DNA from 2 places in the Halioglobus sp. D3-4 genome. Region 1 is predicted to be linked to the other one. Evidence: predicted binding sites of a transcription regulator. Region 1 holds the regulator's gene; the other holds the start of a gene.
The links. Region 1 encodes FNR, which switches genes on or off when oxygen is low (the NO sensors DNR and NnrR bind a similar motif). Its sites were predicted from a motif close to TTGATNNNNATCAA; they were not measured.
Positions count from the first base shown of each region.

Region 2: a site for FNR is predicted at 10,410-10,423, ahead of AC0L6S_RS04045 (Hsp20/alpha crystallin family protein). Genes of this name have one in related genera too.

Region 1 is NZ_CM147907.1:1,533,367-1,547,966, forward strand. It holds gene hemN (oxygen-independent coproporphyrinogen III oxidase) at 1-1,088, shown strand, start outside; gene fnr (fumarate/nitrate reduction transcriptional regulator Fnr) at 1,160-1,915, shown strand; gene AC0L6S_RS06670 (Yip1 family protein) at 2,035-2,637, shown strand; gene ccoN (cytochrome-c oxidase, cbb3-type subunit I) at 2,697-4,136, shown strand; gene ccoO (cytochrome-c oxidase, cbb3-type subunit II) at 4,147-4,755, shown strand; gene AC0L6S_RS06685 (cbb3-type cytochrome oxidase subunit 3) at 4,771-4,950, shown strand; gene ccoP (cytochrome-c oxidase, cbb3-type subunit III) at 4,943-5,821, shown strand; gene ccoG (cytochrome c oxidase accessory protein CcoG) at 5,906-7,315, shown strand; gene AC0L6S_RS06700 (FixH family protein) at 7,312-7,809, shown strand; gene AC0L6S_RS06705 (heavy metal translocating P-type ATPase) at 7,793-10,246, shown strand; gene ccoS (cbb3-type cytochrome oxidase assembly protein CcoS) at 10,225-10,428, shown strand; gene AC0L6S_RS06715 (sulfite exporter TauE/SafE family protein) at 10,425-11,135, shown strand; gene AC0L6S_RS06720 (OmpW/AlkL family protein) at 11,265-11,978, opposite strand; gene AC0L6S_RS06725 (alpha/beta hydrolase domain-containing protein) at 12,346-13,854, shown strand; gene AC0L6S_RS06730 (glutaminase) at 13,892-14,600, shown strand, end outside.
Region 2 is NZ_CM147907.1:952,389-966,988, reverse strand. It holds gene AC0L6S_RS04100 (acyl-CoA dehydrogenase family protein) at 1-1,228, opposite strand, end outside; gene AC0L6S_RS04095 (SlyX family protein) at 1,252-1,485, opposite strand; gene AC0L6S_RS04090 (translation initiation factor Sui1) at 1,572-1,937, shown strand; gene AC0L6S_RS04085 (hypothetical protein) at 2,269-2,661, shown strand; gene AC0L6S_RS04080 (TIGR04282 family arsenosugar biosynthesis glycosyltransferase) at 2,710-3,390, opposite strand; gene AC0L6S_RS04075 (TIGR04283 family arsenosugar biosynthesis glycosyltransferase) at 3,380-4,057, opposite strand; gene arsS (arsenosugar biosynthesis radical SAM (seleno)protein ArsS) at 4,057-5,013, opposite strand; gene AC0L6S_RS04065 (transglycosylase SLT domain-containing protein) at 5,070-6,944, opposite strand; gene AC0L6S_RS04060 (aromatic-ring-hydroxylating dioxygenase subunit beta) at 7,263-7,832, opposite strand; gene AC0L6S_RS04055 (aromatic ring-hydroxylating oxygenase subunit alpha) at 7,829-9,109, opposite strand; gene AC0L6S_RS04050 (TetR/AcrR family transcriptional regulator) at 9,234-9,890, shown strand; gene AC0L6S_RS04045 (Hsp20/alpha crystallin family protein) at 9,887-10,309, opposite strand; gene AC0L6S_RS04040 (flavin-containing monooxygenase) at 10,586-12,094, shown strand; tRNA gene AC0L6S_RS04035 (tRNA-Arg) at 12,145-12,221, shown strand; gene AC0L6S_RS04030 (hypothetical protein) at 12,289-13,452, shown strand; gene AC0L6S_RS04025 (SDR family oxidoreductase) at 13,504-14,331, opposite strand; gene AC0L6S_RS04020 (aldehyde dehydrogenase family protein) at 14,355-14,600, opposite strand, start outside.

The sequences.
Region 1 (14,600 bases):
GTAGTCGACCCGTGACCCAGTTGCACTGGGGTGGCGGGACGCCGAACTACCTGGACAACGGCGAACTGACCGAGCTGATGCACCTACTGGCCAGTCACTTCCGCTTGCTCGACAGCGGCTACCGGGAATACTCTATTGAGATCGACCCCAGAGTAACGGACTTCGATACCATCGCTCTGCTCAAGGGCCTGGGTTTCAATCGCATCAGCCTCGGGATACAGGATTTTGATCCCCTCGTGCAAAAAGCAATCAATCGCATTCAGCCTTACGAACAGGTTGCGCCATTAGTTGAGAACGTTCGCTACAACAACTTTCGCTCATTGAGCTTTGATCTGATTTATGGCCTGCCCCATCAGAGCCGCGAAACCATAGGTGATACGCTGGAAAAGGTTATTGGCCTGAAGCCTGATCGCATCGCCTGCTACAACTATGCCCATATGCCGCAACGCTTCAGCAGCCAGCGCGCGATAGACCGATTGGCCCTGCCAACACCGGATGAGAAGTTACTGATGCAATGTATTATCAGCCAGCGGCTGCAGGATGCTGGTTATCTCCATATCGGCATGGATCACTATGTATTGCCTGAGGACGAGCTGGCCATCGCGCAGCGCGAAGGACGTTTGCAGCGTAATTTTCAGGGCTATTCGCTCAATATCGCCGAAGATATGTTGGGGCTCGGGGTTTCCGCGATCAGCCAGTTGGGTGATTTCTACCTGCAGAATGAGCGCGACCTCGCCGCTTACTACGAGGCGATTGATCAGGGCAGGCCCACCGCGTACCGCGGTTTTAAAGTAAGCCGTGAGGACAAACTACGACGGTTTATCATCATGAGCCTGATCTGTGAACTCAAGCTGGACATTACCGAGTGCAATCGCTGCTTTGGCGTCGACTTTAACGCGAGGTTCCGGCGCGAAATCGACAGGATGCGCCAAATGGAAACGGACGGCCTGCTGCAGATAGGCTCCGATGAAATCCTGATAACGGAACTCGGTAGACCCTTCCTGCGCAATATATGCATGCTGTTTGATGCCTATCTGGATACCCGGGTAATCGACGCTTCTGCAAAAACCTTTTCGGCGACAATTTAACGACTATGGATAGTTTAGCCTACACTGGAAATCCTCTATACTCGCCCCTACGCTATGTAGGGAAAAGCCCGATGACTTCCAACATCTCAACTCCAGCCGATGAAGAGTTCATACCCTGCCAGCACGAGTACCGGGTGAACTGCGGAAACTGCCGTCTCAACAGTATATGCCTGCCCCTCACCCTGGAAGATGACGACATCGTTCAATTGGACGATATTATCCAGCGCAGCAAACCATTGCAGAAGGGGCAACACCTGTACCGTGAGGGCGACGAATTTCAATCTGTGTACGCCGTGCGCTCCGGCACGCTAAAAGCCTACAAGACAACCGATGACGGCCGCGAGCAAGTCACGGGGTTCTACTTTCCGGGCGAAATCGTCGGCATGGATGGCATCAGTAAGAATGTGCACGATTCATCGGCAAGAACACTGGAAACTTCTGCCGTGTGCGAAATCCCGTTCAGCTCCCTGTCCAGGCTCAGCACCCTGATGCCAAACCTGCAGCACCACTTTTTCCAACTGATGAGCCAGAGAATCACTGAAGATCAGGTGTTAATCACACTACTTAGCAAAAATTCCGCCGATGAACGTGTCGCGGCCCTGTTGCTCAGCATCTCCACTCGCAATGCGCGCCGCAAGTTGAGCGCTACCCATTTCCGCCTGCCGATGTCACGGGTCGATATCGGCAACTATCTGGGATTGACAGTAGAGACCGTGAGCCGTGTTTTCAGCCGCATGCAGAAGCTGGCGATTCTTCGTGTCGATAACAAGGAGATCGAAATCCTTGATGCCCAGGCCATGCGAGCTATGGCGAATGTAGCCAACTGAGTACACATGCAAACCACGCTTCTCAATCAACTCTGCCCGCACCAAATACCGATGTTACTCGGTAGAACAAAACGGCATTGTCGTCAAATAAAAACTCCAACGAGGGAGATCTGCCCCCAATGATTCAGCATACCTTTGGTTTATTGGTCAGGCCCACTACACAGTGGCACACCGTTGCCGCAATGAGTGAGAATACCCTGCGTACTCTGCTTCTCTACCCGTGCCTGCTCGCAATACTGCCCGCTGTTGCATGGTATTACGGCACCACAGAAATAGGCTGGACAGTCGGCGATCACGGCGAAACCATACGCCTGACACGTGAAAGCGCTCGCCAGATATGTATCCTCTTTTACCTGACCATGCTCGCGTGTGTCGCGATCATTGGTTATTTCGTGCACTGGATGGCGGCCACCTACGGGGCGGAATCCAGTACTGTGCGGGGCATCGCGATTATTGGCCTGACGGCTACGCCGCTGTTTCTCGCTGGCGCGGTCGGTTTCTACCCGGTGCTGTGGCTGGATATGCTGATCGGCGTCGTCGCTGTCAGCTGGTCGGTGTACCTGATGTATCTTGGAATACCCATTGTGATGAAAATCCCCGAGGAGCGCGGCTTTCTGTTTTCCAGCGCTGTTTTGGCCATCGCACTGGTCATTCTGATCTGTTTGATGGTCGGTTCTGTGATCCTCTGGGATTTCGGCGCCGCACCGGCGTTTACCGATTGAGCGGGCGCTACGGATAGCGCTGCCACTACCTTGCATACTTTTTATATTGGAATAGAACCATGAGCGAGCTCAACACTGCACTGGAACACCCCACATACAACTACAAGGTGGTGCGCCAGTTCGCCGTCATGACGGTGGTTTGGGGTATTGTCGGCATGTTGGTAGGTGTGCTGATTGCAGCGCAGTTGGCTTGGCCTGCCCTGAACTTCGACCAGCCGTGGCTGCACTTCGGCAGACTGCGACCGCTACACACCAACGCCGTTATTTTTGCGTTCGGCGGGTCGGCGCTGTTTGCAACCTCCTATTACATCGTGCAACGCACCTGCCAGACGCGGCTGATGTCCGATGGCCTGGCGGCCTTTACATTCTGGGGCTGGCAACTTGTCATTGTTGCTGCGGCGATTACCCTGCCCATGGGTATCACCACCAGCAAGGAGTACGCTGAGCTCGAATGGCCGATTGATATCCTCATTGCGGTGGTCTGGGTGGTCTATGCGATTGTCTTCTTCGGCACCATCATGAAGAGGAAAACCTCGCACATCTATGTCGCGAACTGGTTCCTCGGTGCCTATATCCTCGCCGTTGCAGTACTGCATATCATCAACAGTATGGAAATCCCCGTCGACATGACCAAGTCCTACTCGGTCTATGCCGGTACAGTGGATGCGATGGTGCAGTGGTGGTATGGGCACAACGCCGTCGGTTTCTTCCTGACTGCGGGATTTCTGGGGATGATGTACTACTTCGTGCCCAAGCAGGCTGATCGGCCGGTATATTCCTACCGCCTGAGTATCGTCCACTTCTGGGCACTGGTCGCCGTATACATCTGGGCCGGCCCGCACCACCTCCACTATACCGCACTGCCCGATTGGGCTCAGAGCCTGGGCATGGTGATGTCCATCATACTTCTGGCACCGTCATGGGGTGGCATGATCAACGGCATGATGACGCTGTCCGGCGCCTGGGACAAACTGCGCACCGACCCCATCCTGCGCTTCCTGGTGGTGAGCCTCTCCTTCTACGGTATGTCGACGTTCGAAGGCCCGATGATGTCGATCCGCACGGTGAACGCCCTGTCGCACTACACAGACTGGACTATCGGGCATGTGCACTCCGGTGCGCTGGGCTGGGTGGCGATGATATCCATCGGTTCCATCTACCACTTGATACCCATCCTGTTCGCGAAGGAGCGAATGTACAGCGTATCGCTGATCAACACGCACTTCTGGATGGCAACCATCGGCACAGTGCTCTATATCGTATCCATGTGGGTGAACGGTATCCTGCAGGGCCTGATGTGGCGCGCCTATAACCAGGACGGCACACTGACCTACAGCTTTGTAGAGGCCGTCGCGGCCAGCTATCCGGGCTATGTAGTGCGCTTTATCGGCGGTGCCATATTCTTCAGCGGCATGCTGGTGATGGCCTATAACGTCTATATGACAAGCCGGCGGGACGTGGAGCCCCTGGCTGCACCCGCAACAGCGAACGCGGCGTAAGGAGTAGATCATGAAGCATGATGCAATCGAAAAAAATGTCGGCCTGATGATCATACTGACGCTGGTGGCACTGAGTTTTGGCACGCTGGTGGAACTGGTACCGTTGATGTTTGCCAAGGAAACGCATGAGCCGATCGCTGGCCTCAAACCACTTCCGGCGTTGGAACTGGAAGGCCGCGACATCTATATCCGCGAGGGCTGCAACAACTGCCACTCGCAGATGATCCGCCCCCTGCGCGCGGAGACTGAGCGCTATGGGCACTATTCAGTCGCCGGCGAATTCGTGTACGACCACCCCTTCTTATGGGGCTCCAAGCGCACCGGGCCTGACCTAGCGCGCGTTGGCGGGCGTTACAGTGACGACTGGCACCGCGCCCATATGTACAACCCGCGCGATGTTGTTCCGGAATCCAATATGCCGGCGTTCAAGTGGCTTTTCGATAACGAGATCGATGCACAGCGCACCCCGAAAAAAATGGCGGCACTGTCCAAAGTGGGCGTGCCCTACACAGAAGAAGATATCGCAGGGGCATCAGCAGCGGTCGAGGGTAAAACTGAAATCGATGCACTTGTCGCCTACCTTCAGCAGCTCGGTACGCTGCTGCAATCACGACGCTAATGCAAGGCTGATCTGATGGACATCAATGATCTGAGAGGCCTGAGCACTGCATTCCTGATGTTCGCATTCATCGGTCTGTGCTTTTGGGCGTATAGCAAGAAACGCAAAAAATCCTTTGATGAGGCGGCGAACCTGCCCTTCGCAGACGAGGAGATGAACCAGCGCACGCTGCAGGAGGAAGAGAAGAATGACTAGTTTCTGGAGCCTATGGATCATTGTGCTCACCAGTATCACCATAGTAGGCATCACCTGGATTCTTTTCGGCAACCGCAAGCGGGAACAGCGCCAGACCGAGCGGACAACCGGGCATGTCGCCGATGGCATTGAGGAGTACGACAACCCCCTCCCCGCCTGGTGGTTCTACATGTTTGTCATGACGATAGTCTGGGGGATTGGCTATCTGATCATTTATCCCGGCATGGGCAACTATCCGGGGCTTATCGGTTGGACGCAGGTCGGGCAGTACGAAGAACAGGTGTCTGTGGCCGATGAAAAGTACCGTGCGATGCGGGACCGGTATCTGGCCCTCCCTATCGAGGAAATTGCCAGCGACCCGGCCGTGCGCAAAATGGGTATGCGGATGTTTTCAAACAACTGTGCGCAATGCCATGGTGGCGATGCCCGCGGTAGTTATGGTTTCCCCAATCTCGCCGATAACGATTGGCTGTTTGGCGGCACGCCCGCCGATATCAAAACCAGTATCACCGCAGGTCGACAGGGCTCCATGCCTGCATGGGGCAGCGTGATCGGTGAGAAGGGCGTTACCGACGTAACCGCATATATCATGTCAATCAATGGCCGCGATGCCGACGAGAAGAGCGTCAACGCTGGCGAGAAGGTGTTTCAAACCTACTGCGTGGCCTGTCACGGGGCGGATGCCTCGGGCAACACCGCAATGGGCGCGCCGAATCTGAAAAATGGTATTTGGTTGTACGGCGGCAGCGCAGAGCAAATCAGCCACAGCATACGCGCTGGACGCGGCGGTGTGATGCCCGCCCACGCCGACACACTAAGCGAGGACAAGATTCATATCATCGCAGCCTATGTTTATGGCCTGAGCCAGTAGGCTGGGTTTCAGGCCGCGGCACGCACACTCGCAAGAGGTCAACCTAATCGCGAGGAGCGCGCCGCTTTACTGTATTAGAGGCTTATGACTGACCCCAACCGGATTGATCTGGAAGAGATCGCGCCAGCGGAAGTTGGCGAGATCGACCTGTACCAGCACCGCGAGAAAATCTACACCCGCAAGATCGAAGGCTTTTTCCAGCGCATTCGACTGTTTTCTGGCTGGCCGCTACTGCTGGGCTATCTCGCGCTGCCCTGGCTGTACTGGGACGGACGCCAGGCTGTACTGTTCGACCTCCCCGCACGCAAGTTCGATATTCTGGGGCTCACCTTCTGGCCACAGGATTTCCCCATGCTGGCCTTTTTACTGATCATAGCCGCCTTTGCACTATTCGCCGTCACCACGCTTGCAGGGCGAATATGGTGCGGTTACACCTGTCCGCAAACTGTCTGGACCAGTATTTTTATGTGGATCGAGCAGAAAACCGAGGGCAGCAGGAACCAGCGCGTCAAACTGGATCAGGCACCGTGGTCTGTAGAAAAGTTTATCCGAAAAACCGCCAAACATACCGGCTGGCTGATCGTTGCGTTCGTCACCGGATTTACATTTGTTGCCTATTTCTACCCTGTCAGAGAGCTACTCGGCAGCCTCACCAATCTGGATATCGACAGCTGGCCACCCTACTGGATCGTCTTCTTCACGCTGGCCACCTACATCAATGCCGGTTGGATGCGCGAACAGGTGTGCAAATATATGTGCCCCTATGCACGTTTCCAGTCTGTAATGTTCGATCACGACACCCTGATCGTTTCCTATGACGAAAACCGCGGCGAACCGCGCGGCTCGCGCAAGCGCGATGCCGACCCCTCGCAACTCGGCCTGGGGGATTGCATCGATTGCGAATTGTGCGTGCAGGTCTGCCCCACCGGGATTGATATTCGCCACGGGCTGCAGTATGAATGTATCGGCTGTGCGCTGTGCGTGGATGCCTGTGACTCCGTAATGGATAAAATGCACTATCCTCGCGGACTCATTCGCTATACCAGTGAGCGGGAACTGCAAGGTGGCAAGACACACTGGCTGCGCCCGCGCATCATCGGGTATGCCATGGTATTGTTTACCATGGTCGGGGTCTTTTCCTACACGATGTTCACGCGGGTTCCGCTGGAACTGACTGCAATCCGCGACCGCAATCAGCTGTTCGTCGCCACAGATACGAACGCCATCGATAATATTTATACGTTGCAGTTGGTGAATATGGACCGTGAAATGCACGAATTCGAAATTGGCCTTACAGGCCTGGAAGGGGCAACCCTCATTGGGGATACCGTGTATACACTCGACGGTGGCGAAGTGCGCTCTATCGGCATGCGCGTGCGTATGGACCCGGCCCTGTTAAGCACACCCAGCACAGAGATCATGTTTGAAGTGCAGGCCACCGATGAACCGCAACTGCGCACGAGTACAGAATCGCGCTTTGTGAAACCGCTGTGACCAACCCCCTCCCCGGTGCAGACACCAAACCGTGGTACCGGCACTTCTGGCCCTGGTTCCTGATCACCCTGCCCGCTTGCGTGGTCGTCGCAGGCATATGGACAGCCTTTATCGCCAGCAGGCACGCCGATGACCTGGTGGCCGATGAATACTATAAAGATGGGCTCGCTATCAACGTGCAATTGGCCAAGAAGCAGCGAGCGGCCGAACTGGGCCTCTCTGCCCAACTGCACTTCAGTGGTGACCTCGTGACGGTGACGTTGTCCGGGCCGGTACAGGACTCCGGTCTGCGTTTAAAGCTCTCTCACCCGCTTGAGGCCGATCGCGACTTTGCGATGCCTCTGACACGGATTGCGCCTGGCTCGTACCGCGGTTCACTGGGCACCGAAATTGCACCCCACTGGCACTGGACACTGCAGGGTCTGCGGCGGGATGACTGGCGCCTGGATGGCAAGGTACAAGCGGCCGACATTGACAATGCCCCCTCCGGCTGAAGCGCGCATACTGGCTACACCGCAGCTGTGTTTCCACTGTGGCGAGCCTGTCCCCCCAAATCTTGAACTGAGCGTGTCCATCGACGGCGAACCCCGCGCGATGTGCTGTCAGGGCTGCTGTGCCGTGGTCAGCCTGATCGCCGGCAGTGGACTGGAGAGTTTCTACCGCCAGCGCACCAACTACAACGAACGTCCCTCCGACGACGAACCTTCCCAGCGCGAGCAGTATGCGGTGTATGACGACCCGGCGCTCGCCGCCACGTTTTCTACGCCGGATAACGAGGGCCGGGTTGAAGCCAGCCTGCTGCTCGGAGGAATAAGCTGCGCGGCCTGCACCTGGCTGATAGAACACTCGCTGACCCGACTTCCGGGAGTCTCGCGCGCGCTGGTGAACCTGCAACAATCCCGATTGGATATTGCGTTTGATCCCGCGCAACTGTTGCTCAGCGACATCTTTAGCCACATCGATGACCTGGGCTACCGCCCTCGCCCCTATCACACGGACGTCGCGCGGCAACAATCCCAGCAGCAGTACCGCGCAGACTTACGCAGGCTGGCCGTGGCCGGGCTCGGCATGATGCAGGTCGGCATGTTTGCCATCGCACTGCACGCCGGTGAAATACAGGGCATGGAGGCGAACTACCAGGCACTGTTGCGCTGGGTCAGCCTGCCGGTGGCAGGGTTTGTAGTGTTTTATTCAGCAAGCGCGTTTTTCAGCTCGGCGTGGCGCCACTTAAAGCGCGGTGCGCTGGTGATGGACCTGCCGGTTTCTCTGGCGATTGGGCTGGCGTTTGCGGCCAGCGTCTGGGCCACCCTCAGCGGCACAGGGCAGGTGTATTTCGACTCCGTCGTAATGTTTACTTTTTTACTGCTGCTGGGCCGCTTCCTTGAACGGCGATCCCAACAGCGCCATCTGTTCACCTGGTCGGATGCCCAGAACAGCTTACCCAGCGCGGCTACCGTGCAGCGCAACGAGGAATGGGTCACCGTACCGCGGATGCAGCTACTGCCGCAGGACACCATTTTGGTCAAGACCGGTGAATCGGTGCCTGTGGACGCCAGAATTCTGCACGGCAGCAGCGCGGTGAAGGAGGATGCCTTCAATGGCGAACACCTGCCGCGCGCGGTAACAACAGGCGACACTATCTATGCCGGCACAGTGAACGTCGACGCAGCCCTGCAAGCACAGGTACTCGTCGACTATGCTGACAGCCGTCTGGCAGCGCTGCAGCGCTCCGTTGAAAGCGCGCAGATGAGCAAGCCGCGGTTGACCATTTTGGCAGACCGTATCGCATCCTGGTTCATTGCCGGCATTCTACTGGTGACTGCTGGCACCGCCCTTGCTTGGTGGCAGGTGGCGCCCGATCAGGCCTTTTGGATAGCCCTCTCCGTGTTAGTGATCAGCTGTCCCTGTGCGCTGGCGCTGGCAACCCCGGCGGCGCTCACCAACGCGGCCAACGCATTGCGCGCCAGCGGCATCATCGTGCGCACCGAGAATGCGTTAGAGTCGCTGTCGGGCTGCACACACCTCGTGTTTGATAAAACAGGAACGTTGACTGAAGGCACCCTGACCGTGGCAGAGGTAAGCCCCCTTGCTGATATGGGCCGCGACACTGTACTGTCGCTTGCCGCCGCACTACAGCGCTACTCTACACACCCCGTTGCGAGCGCCTTCAATGCTATCGACGCGGCCGCTGGCTGCGATCAGGTGGAGTATTGTGTGGGCGCGGGGCTCGAAGGACGCTGTAACGGCCAGCTGTACCGCATGGGCAGCCTGTCGTTCTGCCGCGAGCTGGCCCCTGCGTTTCCCGACGCGCCGGACGCCAACCTCTACTGGATTGGCCTGTGCCGGGAAGGCCAGCCGCTGGCCTGGATAGGCCTCAACGACATTCAGCGGCAAGAGGCTGCGGCCGTCGTAAGTACAGTTCGAAAACTGGGCCTGCAGGTAGAGCTACTCACGGGAGACAGCTCAGCCCAAGGGCCTGTTCTGGCCCGCGAACTGGGTATCGAAACTGTAAATGCTAATCAGACCCCACAGCAGAAAATGGCCCGTGTTGAGCAGCTCCAGAAGGACGGAGCGGGAGTCGCCATGGTGGGAGACGGACTGAACGATGCCCCGGTGCTGGGCCTGGCTGACGCTTCCTTCGCGGTCAGCGGTGCTACCGATCTGGCCCGTAGCCAGGCTGACTTTGTGATAGTTGGCGGCGATTTGGGCAAAATTATCGAAACACTCGACAAAGCCCGACAGTGCCGCCGGATCGTTCGGCAAAACCTGGTCTGGGCGCTGGGTTACAATGTCTGTGCGATTCCGCTGGCGGCACTGGGGTTTGTACCTCCCTGGGCAGCAGCCATCGGTATGTCGCTCAGCTCCCTGCTGGTTGTTGGCAATTCAATGCGATTGAATCGAAGAACGTCATGGCAAGCCTCTACATATTAATACCTATCGCACTACTGTTCTGCGTCATCGCCATCAAGCTACTGCTTTGGGCAATTAACAGCGGCCAGTACGAAGACCTGGACAAGGAAGCTTGGCGTATTCTGGCCGATGAAGAAAAACCGGCAGACTCCGGCTCAGACACATCAGAGAAAGCCGCTACAAACAAAAGTGACGAGCCATGATAGACGCTGCACAGGCCGGATCGGCATTTCTCCTCGGCCTGTCCGGTGCGGGGCACTGCCTTGGTATGTGCGGTGGTATCGCTGCAGCGTTGAATCTCGGGAACGCCCGCACTCCCTCTATCACGATTGCCTATCATGCAGGCCGTATCGCCAGCTATACCACGCTGGGCGCGCTGCTGGGGCTGGCCGCAGCCAGTATCGATATCACCGCGTGGACGATTGCTCTGCGCTATCTCGCCGGGGTGCTACTGATTGGCATGGGGCTGTATATCGGGAACTGGTGGCGTGGAATGGCGTGGCTGGAACGCGGCGGCGCCAGACTGTGGCAGCCGGTGCAACGTCTCTCAGGTCGTTGGCTGCCACTGCGGCGATGGCCTCAGGGTTTCGCACTGGGGTTGTGCTGGGGGCTGATGCCCTGTGGCCTGATCTACAGCAGCCTTGCCTGGGCCGCAACGGCGCAAAACGCTACCACCTCCGCGTTGATGATGTTGCTGTTTGGTCTGGGGACACTGCCGGCGATGCTAACGACCAGCTTTGGCGCCGATCGACTACAGAAGCTATTGCGTCAGCGCGGCTTGAAAATTGTTATTGCACTGTTGCTGATCGGTTCCGGTGTGTGGACACTGTATCTCACTGTGTCGCACAGTGGCCATGGTAATCACACACAGCACACTCCAACTGAGCAGCACCAGCACCATCAACACTGACAGTTTGGATCACAAAGTGCTGCATTTACACATGAAAAACCGGGGCAGATGGCCCCGGTAGCAGAACACGCCGGAGAGTCATGCCCCTATTTGAGCGCTGTCACTGACGGGACCTGAACGCAAGAGCGATTAGAACCTGTAGGCGATACCGATGTTGTAGACCCAGGGATCGATATCCACATCGAACTTCACCGTAGCTGCTGTCGCGCCATTTGCTTTGGCAGTAATTTTAGCGGTGGTATCGATATCGAGGTACCAGACACCGGCGTTGAATGCCCAGTGATCGTCGATCGGGATATCGACACCGGCCTGCAGCGCGAGTCCCCAGGAGTCATCGAGATCCAGATCGGCACCGTTAACTGCACCACCGGTGAGACTTCCAAGCAAGCCAATCAACTCGTTATCCACGTCCTCGTCAAAAAACGTTGTATAGTTCAAACCTGCACCGATATAGGGCTGCCAGCCACTCTGCCCACCGCGGGGGTAGAACTGGAAACTGATTGTGGGAGGCAGTTGCTTGGTAGACCCAGCGTCAAGGTTAGTACCCTTGATGGCGCCCTCGCCCTTCGCTTCGATATTGTGGCTAAACGGTGTTGCGGCCAACACTTCGACAGCAAAATGCTCGGTGAACATGTACACGGGAATAATACCCAACTGCGTATCGTCATCGACATCGGCCTTTGCGACAAGGCCTGTTGGCAGGTAGATATCGTCACTGTCGGTATCCGGGCTAACGGTGGTAGCGCCCACGCGCAATATCCAGTCACCTTGTTCATAAGCTTGCCCTATAGTTGCCGTACACGCCATCGCAGCGGCAGCTGTAATCGTAAGTACTCGTTTCATGGCTCTCCCCATTAGTAGTAGAAAATATACTCGGCTAGCGGTGTATGCGGAAATAGTAAGGCAGTGACTCGAGGTGTACATTGATGCCAATCAAGACTATGCGGTTCTTGCAATCCGGTGTAACTACCAGAGCACAGCAGAGTTGTTGAGGAAATCAGGAACTGAGTACGGACGCTCGAGGGCGCTAATGCCCCAGATGATGAGAATCCGTTTTTCCTGCCCACTGAGGGTGATTGCGAAACAGGCGTCTGGTGTGAGGAGTCTTACCCATCGACCCAATTTTACCGGGAGCTCTGTACCGACTCTCGACAACAGCTCCTACTACTGGGTAGTATCTGCGGATAAAACTCTAACAGGATCTATCACCATGGCTCGCAAACGACCTCATACCCTGCCTCTGTTATTAGTGCTCGCCTCCATCCTGACCTTGCAGGCGTGTTCCAACACCAGCGACTCCAATCACGACTCGGGGTCGCAATACCTACCGATTCCCAACCCCGTGATGTCGATGCCGCCGGATGTTGGCTCAATCAACCTGCTGTCACAGAATTTTGATCTGGGCAGTGTCGGGTATGAGCAGGCAGAGTACTTTTTGGAAGGTACCGCGTCGGCATTCACCAATGTCAGTGAGTTGGGTCAGGATGGCATGTGGACAGTCGAGCCAGGCGAACAGGCCGCCTACAAGACACGCATCGTGGTGTATCGCCCTATCGATCCCGCCGACTTCAACGGCAATGTACTGGTGGAGTGGTTGAACGTCACTGCCGGCTTTGAAACACCGCCGAGTTGGGGTACAGGGCAACTGGAGATGCGCCGCGGCGGTTCGGTATGGGTTGGCGTATCGGCGCAGATTGTCGGTATTGAGGGAAGCTCCGGAGGACTGCTACCCCTCTACCTCAAGGCTGTGGACCCGGCGCGCTACGGCTCGTTGATGCATCCGGGCGACAGCTTCTCCTATGATATGTTCAGCCAGGTCGCTCAGGCTATTCGCAACCCGTCAGGTATCGATCCACTGGATGGCCTGGAGGCAGAACACATCATTGCCTATGGCGAATCACAGTCTGCCGGCCGCCTTGTCACGTATGTCAATGCCCTCCACCCACTCTACAACGCCTACGACGGGTATATGATTCACAGCAGAGGCGATGGCAGTTCACCACTGGCGCAGGACCCTCTGGTATCCATCCCGACACCCGAGTCACCGAAAATTCGCACCGACCTGAACGCACCGGTGATGACCTTTGAAACGGAGACTGATGTCGTTTTTCTTGAGTATCTGGAAGCGCGTCAACCCGATACAGATATGATCAGAACATGGGAGGTAGCCGGCACGGCACACGGCGACTACTATACATTTGTCTCAGGCCGCGACGACACGGTTGGCGACCCTGTCTTTGCGTCCGTAGTTGAAGAGAACTCCGTACTCGGTTTCATCACCTGCGACAAACCGATGAACAACGGGCCACAACACTACGTATTCAACCGGGCGGTGCGCGCACTGAACGATTGGGTGGCCAACGGCACATTGCCGCCTCAGTCCCCTCGCCTGCAGGAAAACGATGATGGTTCCGACTACCTGTATGACGATCTGGGCAATGCACTGGGCGGTATAAGAACCCCGTATGTGGATGCACCATCGGCCGTTTTGCGTGGTGAACCGAATGTGGGAAACAGCTTCTGCCGCCTGTTCGGCACCACAGCATTGTTTAGCGCAGCACAAATGGCCAGCCTCTACAGCGATGAAGCAGGCTTTGTCTCTGCAGTAACAGCAGCAACAAATGAAGCGGTAACCGCAGATTTCCTGTTGCAGGAGGACGCCGATGCCATCATCGCCTGGGCGCCGAACCAGTGGAGAGCACAGACAGCAGCACCCTGATCATGGGGTCTAACCACTCTAACGCATAAGGCCGCGAATGGATTTTCAGTCCGTCATCGAAGACATTTATCAAGAAGTGCTGCCACTGTCCGGCCAGGGCAAGGTGGCCGATTACATACCAGCTCTAAAATCAGTTAACCCCAGAAAACTGGGTATCGCTATAGAAACCATTAACGGCGAGTGTTTCGCGGTGGGAGATGCACAGGAGAAGTTTTCCATCCAGAGCATTTCCAAGGTGTTCAACCTGACCCTGGGTATACAAACCAAAGGCGACAAACTCTGGCAACGCGTGGGTGTCGAGCCCTCAGGCAACCCCTTCAATTCACTGGTCCAGCTGGAGTACGAAAATGGCATCCCGCGCAATCCCTTTATCAATGCCGGCGCGCTGGTTGTCGTGGATGCCTTGTTGGATGACCTGGAGCAACCGAACGACGAAATGCTTGCCTTTGTCGACCGGCTGCGCTGTTCACAAATTGACTATGACGAGGTAGTGGCCCAATCCGAGCAAGATACTGGCTTTAACAATCGTGCGCTGATCAATTTTATGCGAGCCCGTGACAACATCCGCCATAGCGATGAAGCCATACTCGATGTGTACTGCCACCAATGTGCGATAACGATGAGTTGTGCCGGTTTGGCCCGATCTTTTCTTTTCCTGGCGAATAACGGTGTTGTACCCTCTTCGAACGACCGCATCCTCAGCCCAAGCCAGACCAAGCGTGTCAACGCCATCATGCTCACTTGCG
Region 2 (14,600 bases), 580 kb from region 1:
ATTTCGCCAGGCCGAGCACACGCTCGCCGAGAATATTGCGCTGCACCTCACTGGTTCCCGCAGCAATCGTCATGCCGTAGGAGTTCATGTAGGCCATAGGCCACTGGCCTCCCGCCGGTGCATTTTCATCTCCGAGGTACAGGGAGGCGCTTGCACCCTCTACTTCCACGGCAAGAGCCGCTGTGTCCTGCGAAATTTCGCTGGCCAGCAGTTTGTTCTGCAACTGCAGGCGCAGGGGGTGATCCTGCAATGCAGACACGCGCGAGCGGCGCTGGTTCTGGGCGAGCCCCTGCTCGCGAATGACCATTTGCATGATGCGATCCCGAAGCACAGGATCATCGGCCGCGGGGCGGCCATTGCGCACGGTGTTGCGTGCCAATTCGATCAGGTTAGCCGTGTTTGTCGCATGTGTTGCACTGCTCTTCATGCCGCCAGACCGAGGCGTCTGCAACTCGCCTGCGCCACGTTCGTGCAGCAGTGTCGTCATCGCCACCTGCCAGCCCTTGCCCAGTTCGTCGAGACGCAAGCTGTCATCGACCTCCAAATCCTCGAAGATGACCTCGTTAAAGCCGGTTTCGCCGGTAATTTTGATCAGCGGACGCACAGTCACGCCCTTGCCCAGCGCCGCGCGAATCGGCACGACAAAATAAGACAGGCCCTCGTATTTATGCGACTTGTCGGTACGCAGCAAGAGGATCATCCACTCGGCGAAGTGCGCCAGCGACGTCCAAACCTTGTGACCGTTGATGACCCATTTATCACCTTTGCGCTCTGCGAACGTCTGCACACTGGCGAGGTCCGAACCGGCCCCGGGTTCGCTGAAACCCTGGCACCATATATCCTCTCCGGAAAACAGGCGTGGCAACAGTTTCTCTTTCAGTGCGTCCTGCCCGTGGTAGAACACCGTGGGGGCCGCCATACCGAGACCTATCACATTGGGCATAAAGGGCGTGCGCGCACGAATCATTTCCTCGTTGGCAACGCGCTGGCAATCGGTTCTACCGCCACCGCCGACCGCAACCGGATAATCGCAGCCTACCAGCCCCGCCTCGTAGGCCGATTTCTGCCATATCTGCAGATAGGACATTTGTGGTTCTGTCATAATTTCGAGCGGTGACAGCGGCAACCGGACATCCGGTGCGGCGGGTTTGTTTGCCTGCAACCACTGGCGACAAAACTGGCGAAATTCAGCTTGTTCCGGCGTATCCTGACGGGCACTTTCTGACATGGATGGGCTCCCTTCCAATACGGTTAATAGTGGGGTGGTTTTTCGTCCAGCGGCACACTGGCAGCGCCCGCCTCCTGATGATTTTCCTGCTCCTGCTGGCGTATCCGCAGCAGCTGCACCTGGCGACGCAGCTGCAGAATCTCCTGCTGTTGCTGCGCAAGCGCTGCATCCAGACTACCAAGGGCATCTTCCTGAAACGCGAGCTGGCTCTGCAATTCCATCATTTGTTGTTTCAGCGTGTCGATGTCTGCTGACATTCCCGATACTCTCCTGGCTATTCCGACTTGCGCGGGCACAGCGGCCTAATATACTGCCCGCCTTGCAATAAATACACGGTCATACCATGAGTAAGCAAAAAAACACGGACAGCCGCCTGGTCTATTCCACCGATGGCGGCCGACTCTGCCCACAGTGCCACCGCCCCGTCACAGGCTGCGTATGCGGTGACGCCAGGCCCGCCGCAACTGGCGACGGCATAGTGCGGCTGCACCGCGAAACCAAGGGCCGCGGCGGCAAAGCCGTGACACTAGTGAAAGGCGTGCCGTTGGCGGGTGATGCATTGAAAACGCTGGCCAAGCAATTAAAGAAAAAATGCGGCGTCGGCGGCTCACTCAAAGACGATGTGATCGAAATTCAGGGCGACCAGCGCGAAACCCTAAAATCCGAATTGGAAAAACTCGGTTACCAGGTGAAGATTGCAGGCGGCTGAGCATTACTGACAGTTTTTTAGTCATTTGCAGCTTTTCGTGATCATTTTAAGGATTTTAGCATGGTCCAGCTCTGCAGCTTCGCCCCCACTCGCCTACAATAAAACTAGTTTAGCGACGACTTCCAAAATCTATGTGAATTAAAGGCCACAACCCTTTATTTTTATTGGATTTTATTTATAACTGTGCTAAAAAGTCTCTCGTGAGTCGGGAAAAGACGCGAACGGGGTAGTTTCTCCAGACGTTTCTCACGATAACCGGGCCACAAAGCAGCAACCATAAGAATGAAACAGCAGCGCCTGACGGATTAGTCATCCCTGCGAGGAATGGGTTATGTACGTTACTGCAGAACACCTGAGAGACCATGTGATTCGACCGACCCTGGAATATATGGGGGCTTGGACACCGGATCGCGAATCCTTCTTACTCAACGCCGCAATCAGTTCACCCGATGTTGGCTTGTTTTCCGTGAGAGCTGAAGGCCTTGGCCTGTTCAATATCACGGCAGCTCAGCACCGTGACTTGTGGGACCGGTATCTGGCGTTTAATCCGGATCTGGCCAGCAGGGTGAGAGGGCTGGCCAGCCAGCGCGCTTTCCTGAGTGACCCCGACAACGAATTGCAAACCAACCTCAGCTATTGCACGGCGATAGCCTGGTTGATGCAACAGCGGGCCGGCGGCATCAGCGAGCGACAGTCGGAAACTAGCGCTCTGGCACACGCCTGAGTCTCGGCGTCGCCCCGCTCGACGGTACCCTTTGCGGCAACACCAGCTTCAGGCAGGGGTTGTGCGGTCATCGCGCTGCAGGGCTTCCCAGACAGGAAGATCTTCCGGCCTGTCGATATCGGCCTTGAAAGGCAACTGCGCCCAGCGCACTCCCAACCGCGACAGGGCCGCAACCGTCTGCTGAAAGACCTCAGCACTCCCCCAGTTAATTCCCTGAAACATCTGCGCCTCCACCGCCCGCGCACCAATCAGCACATAGCCCCCGTCCTGGGCCGGCCCCAGCACCAGCGGAACATCGTGCAGCGCATCGACCGCCTGGCGCAGGTAGGCCGTATCGATGCCCGGACAGTCGCTGCCTACGAGTATCACACGGGCATACCGTGCCAGGGCACAACGCATGGCGTTGTACATTCTCTGCCCCAGATCGTCACCGCGCTGGCGCAGAATACGATTGGCCCCCAGCACCGTGCACTCGGAAAACAGCGCATTGCGCCTGTCGCCGGCCACGGCCAACTCGACATCGCCCAGCGCACTGTCCAGTAACTGCCTACAGGTCCAGCGAGTGAGATCGCAGTGCAGATCACAGGCCTGCTGCGCAGACAGGTGGGGCTGCATGCGGGTTTTGACCTGCCCGGGCTGCGGTGCGCGGCTAAACTGCAGCAGTAACAGGTCTTTGCGCGCCGTGCGGTGACGACTGTCACCGATGGGAGTATCTGGGTCAGCGCGCATAATAATGTCGCCACAGGCGAGCGGGCGCCACACCGCAAAAATAGGCGAGGCGCAGCAGCCACATTCGCACGACCGTCCTGATAACACCCCCCTCCTCCCAGCGGCGACTGGAGGTCTCCACCGGCGCGGCAATGATGAACGGCGGTGCCAGCCTTCGCAGGCGTTTTGACAAGGCGACATCCTCCATCAGCGGGATCACCTCAAAACCACCAGTGTGCTCAAAGAGGGCCTTCTTCACGAACATCATCTGATCACCGGTAGCGACGGCAGTCAGGCGCGAGCGCTGGTTCATAAACCACTCGATCACACGGAAGCAAACTTGCTTGCCACTGAGGCGCACGCGACAGAATCCCCACGCAGGCTTGCTGACCAGAGCGGCGTCCAGTGATTGCGCCGTTACTCCCGGTCTGCTGTCGGCGTGCAGGAAAAAAATATAGGGCATTGATGCCACCTCGGCGCCCAGGTTCATCTGGCGGGCGCGCCCGCGTTCACCCAGTAACAGCTGATCACACAGCGGCAGTGCGATGGCGACGGTATCATCCGTGCTGCCACCGTCGACCACAATCAACTCACTCCGGGGATAGCGCGCACGCAAGTCGCGCAACAGCGCGGCCACATCTTCGCGCTCATTCAACACCGGTATCACAAAACTTACCGCCGCGGTCATCAGGCCACCAGCGCGCCGCTGCAACTGCTGCCCTGCCCTGCGGTGCAACCGTAGCAGTGCTCTGCGGTATAGACGGGGTTGCCTTCGAGGTTTGAGTCTCGCAATAGATCACTGACATGACGCCGCCGGTCACTGGCCAGTATGGGCATATCGAGCATCTGGTTAAAATCACAGTCGTAGAGATAGCCGCGCCAGTCGATACTCACCAGCGTACGACACATCAGGGTCGGGACGTTGGCATCGCTGTAATTGTCACGCAGTAACTGCATGTACTCGTAGTACTGTCCCTTTGCCAATAGCACGGAGCCAAAACGGCTGATCGGCATATTGGTGATGGTAAACAGTTCGTTAAAGCGAATGCCGAAGCGGGCTTGCAGCTCGCGCTGGTAATCGGCCTGCAACCCCTCCTGTGGCGGCGGCAAAACCGGCCCCACAGGGTTGTACACCAGGTTCAACACGTGTTCGTCGCCATACCCCAGCGCATTGAGCTGGCGCAGCGCCTCTATACTGCGGTTGTAGACCCCCTTACCGCGCTGTGCCTCGACGTTGTCCTGCTGATAGCACGGCAACGATGCACTGATTTCGACGCCCTGTTCGGCCAGGAAGGCAGCGAGGTCTTCTTGCCCCGGCTCGAGCAGGACGGTCAGGTTACAGCGGTCGATCACTCGCACACCCAGCGCGCGCGCGCTGCGCACCAGATAGCGGAAATGCGGATTGAGTTCGGGGGCACCGCCGGTCAGATCCAGCGTTTTTATCTGTGCGCTGCGCAACAGTGCGATGACCTGGTCAACCGTCTCCTCATCCATCTGTTCGGTGCGCGTCGGCCCGGCGTTCACATGGCAGTGCACACAACTGAGATTACACAGATAGCCGAGATTGACCTGCAGGGTATCCAGCGCCGCTCGGTGTACCGCGGGGAAATCACTCTCTAGCAGCAGCGGACGTGTATCGCGCATAATGTTCGGTATTCCCTGGTTACAAGACTGCAGCGGATCGCATCCGGCACTCGGGTTCAGTAGCTTGCCGTTCTCTCCAGCGGAGTCAACAGGGTCTGTGGGGCACCCTGCATATACTGAAAGACTACATTATAGGACAGCACCGCCTGCACATAGTTGCGCGTTTCCTTGTACGGAATTGTCTCCACCCACAGCTCCACTGGAAGCCCCTGCCCCGCGTCATTGCGCCAGCGCACAACGCGGTGCGGCCCTGCATTGTACGCTGTCAGTGCAAAGATGCGATTGCCGCCAAAACGGTCGAGCAATTGCCGGTAATAAGCGCTGCCCAGTCGCACATTGTGCTCTACATCAAACAGGGCGGAATCACTGTGGCGCACATTGAGCGAGGCAGCAACCTCTCGGCCAGTGGCAGGCATGATCTGCATCAGGCCGCGTGCGCCCACAGGCGACTGCGCGCCAGCAAAGAAAGCGCTCTCCCGTCGGGCAATCGCCATCAGCTCGGAACTCGGCACCTGCTGTAATCCGGCATTCCTGCTGAAGATATCCTGATAGGCGGTGGGAAAACGCTGATCGAGTGCATCCCATACCTGCGCGCGAGTGGCGGCATCGATCGCCATGCGATGCCAGCCCTTCTGTGTGGCCAGCAGCGCAAGATCGCGCTGCTGTGCAGCGTCATCTGTCGCCTGTAACAACGTATACCACTCAGAGTGGGCTAGCATGTCATCCCGGTGGTATTTCAATTCCTCGATTCGGGCAACGGCCGGCAGTGCCAGCACTCCCTCCGCGTCAGCGGGAGTGAGCTGTTGGTGATTAAGGGCATAGGGTCGTTCCAGTTTGTCGGCAGCGAGAAACCCATAGTAGTCCCGCTCACCCGACAAGGCTTCCAGCGCCGCCATCGCAGCCTCGGATTCACCGCGTCGCTCCTGTACCACGGCAGACCAATAGCGCCAGACGTTTTCATCCTGCTCCGATTTCGTCAACAGCGGCAGGTTCTGCTCCAACGCGTCCCAGTCCTGTTCCTTGAGCGCCCAACGCAGGCGGATACCTGTTAGCTTATCGTCCTGTAATCGCGCCAGTGCGCCGTCCAGCCATGGTATATGGTCCGCGTTCTCAGCAAACAGGATGCGCAGCGCGACAGCGGATTCAACATACTGCGTTTGCGCTGCATCGAAATGCAGTTGAGGCTGCAACTCAAGCCAGTATTCCAGCGCGAGATCCGGGCTGGTTCGGGCCAGTCTGGCGAGTGCACGACTGGCTATATCGGCTGAATACGCACTGTCGGGATCGAGCGACAGGCGGCCCAGCGCGCGCGGCCTGTCGTAGACCGCCAGCAGGGTATCAGCCTGTGGCCGCATTGCGCTGCTGCTCTTTCCTGCCACATATTTCAGCAGGGAGCCCTCACCGGCATCAAACGCATTGAGCAGCCGGGTCCAGACTATCTCGTCAGTGATACCACCGGCCTTCTGCCACGCGCTGAACAACGGGTCACAAGCGTCGGGTTGGGATTGCCCTGCCACCCAGAGCCGCGCCGCACCCTCCCACGCCTGTTCCGCATTACCCTGTGCCAGTTGCGCGCGGAAAAAATAACATTTCAGATCCGTGCTGTTGGGTTCCTCCGGCATGACCTGCAGAAACGCGTCCCAATGGCCGGACTTTCCCGCCGCTCGCAGATAGGCGCCCAAAAAGCGCAGTGCCAGTGGCGAATCCTCGGCGCGATCTAGAAATCTCTGCGCGTCGATGGGCGAGACGGTACCGGCATTTCGCACCAGCTGATAATAATCGAGATAGAGGGCTAGCGGATAATCTTCCAGCTGTGCGCGCAATGATTGATACTGCGTCGCCCGCCCGGCGCGCAATGCCTCCCGCGCTTCGCTATAGGCGCGCCGTTGATCGCTCAATGTGTGGGTGGGAATGTTCGCCCACGCTGTCACGGCAGCCGCCCCTGCCAGAAGTACCAGGAGAACACGCGTGCATCGCCTCATCAGGTACTGCAAAAATATCTGTCCTCAAACATGTTTCGCGGGCCGGGACAGCGCGTTTTCAGCCGCTGCCTCAATGTCGGCTAGAGTGATATGCAAGCAGGCGGATTGCAAGGGCTGTCGCGTAAATTCCGAGGTGACACTGCACTGCTAAAGCAGCTTTTCGAAAAGGGTGACGCAGCCGCTGAGCAACTGCGCATGCTGGCATAGGTGGTGACGCCGCCCTTTGACAACAGCGGGTGCGCGTATGATTGTGCCGCTATATGGGGCCTAAAAAAACAGGCCCAATGTCGGCAGTTCAATATTGGCGTAATCCAGTACGACCTCGCGTTGGCAGATACGAAATCCGCCTGACTCAGGTGCCAGCGTATCGCGGCGCTGGCCACTGTACAGGACATTGTCAGTGCCTGGGCGCGCGTAATACAGGTGGAAGTTACTGACGACCGACCAGCGCTCATCACCGCCGGATGCTCTGGCCATCAGTTCAACGTTGCCGACAATTCTGCGGGTGCGGGCAGGCGGGCTTTCGGACCATGAGTTAATTTTGTAGGCGCGCTCTGCCCTCAGCATCAGCAGCAGATAGTTTTCCTCGCGCAGCGGACACCCCGAAGATGCCTCACCTTCAAGCTCCCGCTCCACGCTGATCATATCCTCGCGGCCGCGCTCGCGATTGTCTACCTGCACATTGATTCTCGAGGGCACCAGATAGCGGATGTCCTCGCTCAGTAATTGCATCCATTGTAGGTACTGCCGGGCGTCGAGCAGACGCGCCTCGTGAAAGTAAAAGCGCTCGAGTTGGCGCTGTTCCTGGGGTGTGGTCTCCAATGACAAACCACTCACGACGCATCCTCCACCGCCATAAGTTCATCGCGCCAGCGCCTGAAAAAATGCCGGGCATAGAACTCATTCGCAGTCACGCTTACCAGCCCCGGTAGCTCCGGGTGCGGCTTTTCCTCGCCCAGGCCCAGACCATAGAAATATGGCCTGTCATCGGCAAAATCGATATTACTGCCCAGAAACTGCTGGCTCCACACCTCCGAATCCTCCTGTTCGAGCATGCCGCCGGGGCCGAAGAAGGAACTGTAGTTGGTGCGCAGTACTTTCTTGACGGTGTCCGGTGCATCGGCGGGGACAACGGCCCAGGACCAGTACTCCACCTTGCCCGGACCGCGTGGGTGCGACACTTTAAACGAGGTGTTTGACCACAAAAAAGAAAGATTGGGATAGATACCGTAGGTCAATCCCTTCATGCGCGAGCGCAGCTCCCCTACCCGCTGCGGGGCTTGTGCCTGTATCTCACGCAGGTAGTTCTGAACCTCTAGGCCGCCAAAAATGGCACCTGTGCCCTCCATACCCCAGGCCACATCATCTACCGGCGCATCTCTTGGCATCAACCGAAACGTCGCCCCGTGGCCGGGTGTTGTCACCACGCTGTAACCGAGTTTCTCTATGGCGTCCTGCGCCTCGCGGGGAATGATCGCGCTGTGCAGAAACGCACCGTGGTTCACATCGCCCAGCTGATTCTCCACCGGCAATTTCCAGTTTGCGTTGATCACCCAGCGGTGCGGTGCACCCATGAATTCAATGCCGCCCGGAAAACGGTCCAAAAAGGCGTCGAGGTAGAAACGCATGTCGCCGAGGTAATCATCCAGCGCCATGATAGTTTCATCGAAGCTGCCAAAGACCAGCCCACGCCAGGATTCCACACGAGGAACAGCTTTCAAACCCAGTTGCCGCTTGTCTGGCTTGGCCTGCACCTCGCTCTCCTGGGGGATCGTGACCAGATCACCCTCAACGCTGTAAGACCAGTTGTGATAGGGACAGACAAATCGCCGCGTATTGCCATGATCCGCGCGGCACACCGGAAGACCGCGGTGAGTACAGCTGTTGATATTGGCGTAGATACCGTTGTCTTGCCCCCTCGACAGAATGATGGGCGTTTCACACATATACGCCTGCACAAAGTCGCCCGGCGCCCGAATCTGCGATTCGTGACCCAGAAACAGCCATGACCTGGCAAAGATACCCGCCTTTTCCAGCGCGTAGATATGCGGATCAGACCAGCAGCGCCGGCTGATAAGCGACGCCTCCTCGTTGACCATGTCTTGTATACGCATTGACCAGTTACGCCTCAAAATATTATCGCTTATTAATATTTTGGCAGTATAAAGCCCTTCGAATCGAATTTTGAAGGGCTGTATGGTAGTTTTTGCATATTATTTAGCAATCGACTGATAATTTATGCCGCCAGACACCAGCAGCCTGCCAAAACTGACCAAGGGAGAGCGAACCGCCCAGCGCCTGCTGGACGCCGCAGAAAGCCTGTTCGCGAGTAAAGGCTATGACGGTACCAGCCTGCGGGAGATAGCCTGCGAGGCAGGTATCAAGGAGCCGGGGTTGTACAACCACTTTGCCAGCAAACAGGCGCTGTACGAAGCGGTGCTCTATCGCGCGCTGAACCCCATGGCAGAGGCACTGGCACAACACATGGACAGCGCGATAAGCCTGCGGGAGTATACCGATCTCCCCGGCATCATGACGGACTTGCTACTGGAACATCCACAAATGGCAGCGCTGTTTCAGCGGGCGTTACAAGGGGACAGCCACTCCAAGGGAAATCAGCTGATGAACAGCTGGCTGGAAATACTGTTCAGGCAGGGTATGGAACACCTGGAACAATTTGACAGTGCCTCCCTCTCAAGGGAAGCGAACACAGACAGTGATCTGCGCACGACACTGGCGCTCAACCTGATCGCCATGTTCAACCTCACAACGGGCTACTTCCTCTCGCAGCGGGTATTCGCCTCCCTTGCGGGAGGCGATTTGCTGGCGCCAGAAAACATCGCCAGGCAGAAGCAGCTCTTACACAGAGTAATCCGCGCAATGCTAATCAGTTAGGACACTTCAATGCGACGTCGTTCCTGCACTTTTTCCACAACCTTCGGGGCCTGCAGCTTCAGCACACCATCCTTGAATGAAGCCTTGATATCAGACTCTTCAACATCGGCACCGAGGTTGAAGCTGCGCATGAATTTCCCGTAGCGTCGCTCCTGACGAATAACCTTGCCCTGCTTCTCTTCCTTGTCTTCTTTCGTAGACTCCGCCTCCAGCGTCAGCACGCCTTCTTTGACGTGTACGTGGATATCACTTTTCTCCACACCGGGTAACTCAGCAGTAATCTCGTAATGATCATCCTCCTCCCTGATATCTACTCGGGGAGCAAAGAATGTACCCGCCTGCGGCTCCACCAGTTGTGGCCATGAGTCGTGAAAGAAGCGGTCGATATCAAACACATTGTTTCGTGATATTAATGACATGATAATAGTCCTCCAATTCTTAGGCACAAGCGCCTTTGACCCTATAAATTGGGGTATATCAGAGGATTTCAAGAATTCTGAATACGATATTTTTCTACTATTGATTCAAATCAAGATTGGGTCGGCTCTGCCAGCATGGGCCATGTCGTATCACCCGACGCTGTTAAACTCTGCTGTGGGCTAGTCGTGTATTTTCTTCTGGTTCAACGTCGCTAGAAGCATTACCCTCTCTGTGAAATAACAAACCTAAATAACTGTACGGAAGAACACCGCAATATGACGGACCACATCCACAATACACCCCCTAACCCCGAAAAGCCCTGGACGAGGGCTGGAAGACAACCAAGAATTGCGATTATCGGTGCCGGCATGTCCGGCATAGCCGCTGTGGTGAAACTGCAAAAAGCCGGTTACACCGATATCACTGTTTACGAAAAAACAGACAGGGTCGGCGGCACCTGGCGAGAGAACACCTACCCCGGCCTATCCTGTGATGTACCCTCGCGATGGTACAGTTTCAGCTTTGCACTAAAGGCCGACTGGCCACACCGCTTTGCCTACGGCCCCGAAATCCAGGCGTATATGGAACAGGTCGCCAATGATTTTGGAGTGACCCAAAAAGTGAAGTTCAATTGCGCGGTGGCGGACTTGCGCTATGACGCGCCGCGCTGGAACCTCACCACCGCTGGAGGCGAACAGGAACTGTACGATGTCGTCATCGCGGCCACCGGTATATTGCATCAGGCGGTCTATCCCAATATCGAAGGCCTGGACACCTTCAACGGCGATGCCTTTCACTCCGCGCACTGGGACCATTCGATAGACCTGAGTGGCAAGCGTGTCGGCATCATCGGTACCGGATCTACCGCGTGCCAGATTGTCGGAGCAATTACCGACCAGGTATCTGAAATGCATGTATTCCAGCGCACGCCGCATTGGCTGTCTCCACTGCCTCAAAAAGCGTATTCCAAGAGCTGGAACAAACTATTGGCAACGTTCCCGATATTGCAGCGCGTTATCTACCAGTATTACTACCAGCTGATGGTGCGCACATTTAGCGCCGCCACCGTCGGCAACAAGTTCATGCAGCGCTGGATGAGCAAGATCTGCCTCAAGCACCTCGCCGATAATGTACCGGACCCGGAGTTGCGCGCTAAACTCACACCGGACTACGAGGCCACCTGCAAGCGGATGATTTTCTGCTCCGACTATTACCCCGCGCTGTCGCAGCCACATGCCCACCTGATCACAGAGGGCATCACCCAAATAGAACCCGAGGGCGTGCGCACCGCCGATGGAAAATTGCATGAACTGGATGTGCTGGTACTGGCAACCGGATTCAATGCCGCCGCATTTATACTACCGACGCGCGTCACCGGCGAAAACGGTGTAGACCTTGAAGAGTACTGGGATGGCGCACCCCGCGCGCACCGTGCAGTAGCCATGCCGGGCTTCCCGAATTTCTGGATGATAGAGGGCCCCACAGGCCCTGTGGGAAACCTGTCCCTCATCGCCATCTCAGAGCACCAGGTGGATTACATCATCAGCATGCTGGACCGCATGAAAGCAGATGGCCTCGCCGCAATCACACCGAAACAATCCGCGTATGATCAGTACAACGCAGCAATGAGCGAGGCGATTAAAACCACCACATGGGCCACCGGCGGCTGCAAAAGCTGGTATATCGACAAGAGCGGCGTGCCCAACCTCTACCCGTGGTTTCCGATGCGCTATCTGAAGGAGATGCATAACCCCGAGTTCTCTGAATACCACCTGATAAAATAGCGGGTTGCCTTTGCCGGGACAAACCGGAATAATTCGCGCCTCCTCCAAAACCGCCCTTAGCTCAGCTGGATAGAGCGTCCCCCTCCTAAGGGGAAGGTCTCAGGTTCGAATCCTGAAGGGCGGGCCACCTACAAGGGGACCTAGTAGTCGTAGGCCAAGAAAGGACTGTTTTTATAAACCAGGAAGTGCAGCTAGTGAAGTACCTGATATGCTTGACCTTGGCACTGGTCGTGGTCGGTTGCGCAACCACCAACCAAGTGCCAGTAGCGGAGTACGTCAAGGAGGCCGAAGCCACGCTGCCGCCCATCACCGTTTTCCGTCAACATCCCTCCGAGGAGTTTCGCGAGCGCTGCGAAGCGTTTGATCGCGATTCGGTGTTGAAGCACTGTACGCTGAACAAGCTGGATCTGGGCAAGTTTGCCTCTGAGCTGAGCGCCATTGGCGCCTTTGAGGAAGTGCTATATGCCAATCGGGAAGTACCCTACCAGATCCGGGTGAGCGCTGCCTATTACAACACCGAGGGTGGCGATGATCTGGCCAGTGCAGCATTCTCCGGCGCTACTATGTTGCTGGCACCGCTCATTATATCGGCTGATATCAGCGTAGATGCATCACTCTATTGGTATGAGTTCAAGCTAAAGGAACTGCAGTATGAACTGCCAGTTGAGTTCAGAGTGTCTCTGCTGAGCATGGATCAAGATGGCGATCGCGATGTTGCCAAGAGTATCGCATCATACATTCTGCGGGACCTTCAAACAGAGGATCTACTTTCGGCGCAATACTTAGCAACTACCCTCAAATCAAGCGACTATTTCCAAGGCTTATCAACCCCCGAGCAGGCGGGTAAATACTTCAAGCAGCAAACGGTTGTATACAACAACCCGCTTTACGGCGCGTACGTCTCGTATGGGCGAGATTCCTTAGAAACTGACTATATCGAGGTTTTTGTGTACCCGGTGCGATCTGGCCACTGGTCGGATGAGACCAGTACACTGCAAAAGGAAATGGAGAATATAAGAAAGGACCTGGACCTGTTCAATAAGGAAAACTCACTGCAATCACTGCATGTGAGCGACAACGAAATTGTCGATCTCCCGCACCCCAATGCACCTGTCACCGCCATCGTATTCAGTAACGAAGTGCAGGACACCTTATCCAATGAATATGTCTCACACACTTATCTGATGATTATGCAAGACAAGTTTCTCAGGATTCGCCATACCGCTCTCAGAGGTGCGGCGCCCAGCGAGCAAGTAGAGAATGCTGTGAGGCAATTGGTACAGGAAAGTCGCGTGCCCCCGGAGTCATTGTTTCTGGCCAAGCTGCGCAAACAATGGCGGGACTCACAAGCACTTTAGGTGACGAATCCTATCCTGTCTGCTTGATGTAGGCGCTCATCGAAGCGCAGTTTACAGGGATATATTCAACAGGTTATCGCGCTGTCCCGCAGTAATCTCCGCCGTGTAGCCCCAGTCTACGGGTATCAGGCAGCCACTGACAAAACGGAACAGCTTGCTGTTAATCGCGACAAGGGCATCGCCCATATCGCTACCGGTTGCGTACTCTCCGTTAGAGGGGGTAAACATATCGGTAATATCCTTGCCCAGCCCGATCTCTTCCATCTGTTCGGTGAATGCCGATTCAGTAGGTGAGGGGCAGATGGTATTGATGCGAATGTGCATGCGAGCCAACTCAGCCGTAGTATTAAACATATAAACAATCATGCACTGCTTGGAAAACGCATAGGCGTCTGCGCTGATCGCGATACCCTCTTCGGTCTTCAGCCAGGCATCCGCCGATTCAAAGGAATCGGTAGCGAGGAGTTTCTGCACGTTGTCCATGTTGGAGCGCCAGGCCATACCCGCAGTGGAGGCGACAGAGGCGATGCTGCTGTTCTTCCTCATGCGCGGCAGCAACTGCTGGGTTAGCTCACGCATGCCGACAAAATTGATCATCATCGTGTTGTAGGCGGGTGTGGGCGGACAGGGAACACCAGCGCAACTGAACAGGGAGCCGATTTCATCGGGCAGTTCTGCAACAGCCGCAGTGATGGAATCCTTGTCCATGATGTTGACTGTAATCGCTTTGGTGACGGGAGCAGCTATCTCATTGATATCCAGCGCGTAAACATTGGCACCGGCCTCTAACAGGCGTTCGACGCACCCAGCCCCCATACCCGAGGCAGCGCCGGTAACAACCACGTTTTCGTTTTGGTAGCCCAGAATATTACTCACCATCTTGCCCTCTCAAAGTGCGGATGTTATGCCGGATAGGCGATCGTCTTTGTTTCGAGATACTCTTCGAAACCCTCAGGCCCCATTTCCCGACCGACGCCGCTTTGCTTGTAACCACCGAATGGGGCATCGCCGCCCAGGAACGTCGCCCCGTTGACGTTCACGGTGCCGGTTCGTATGCGGCGGGCAACGGCGGTCGCTCGATCCTCGTCAGCGGAGTACACCGAGCCGGACAAGCCGTATATCGAATCGTTGGCGATGCGCACTGCATC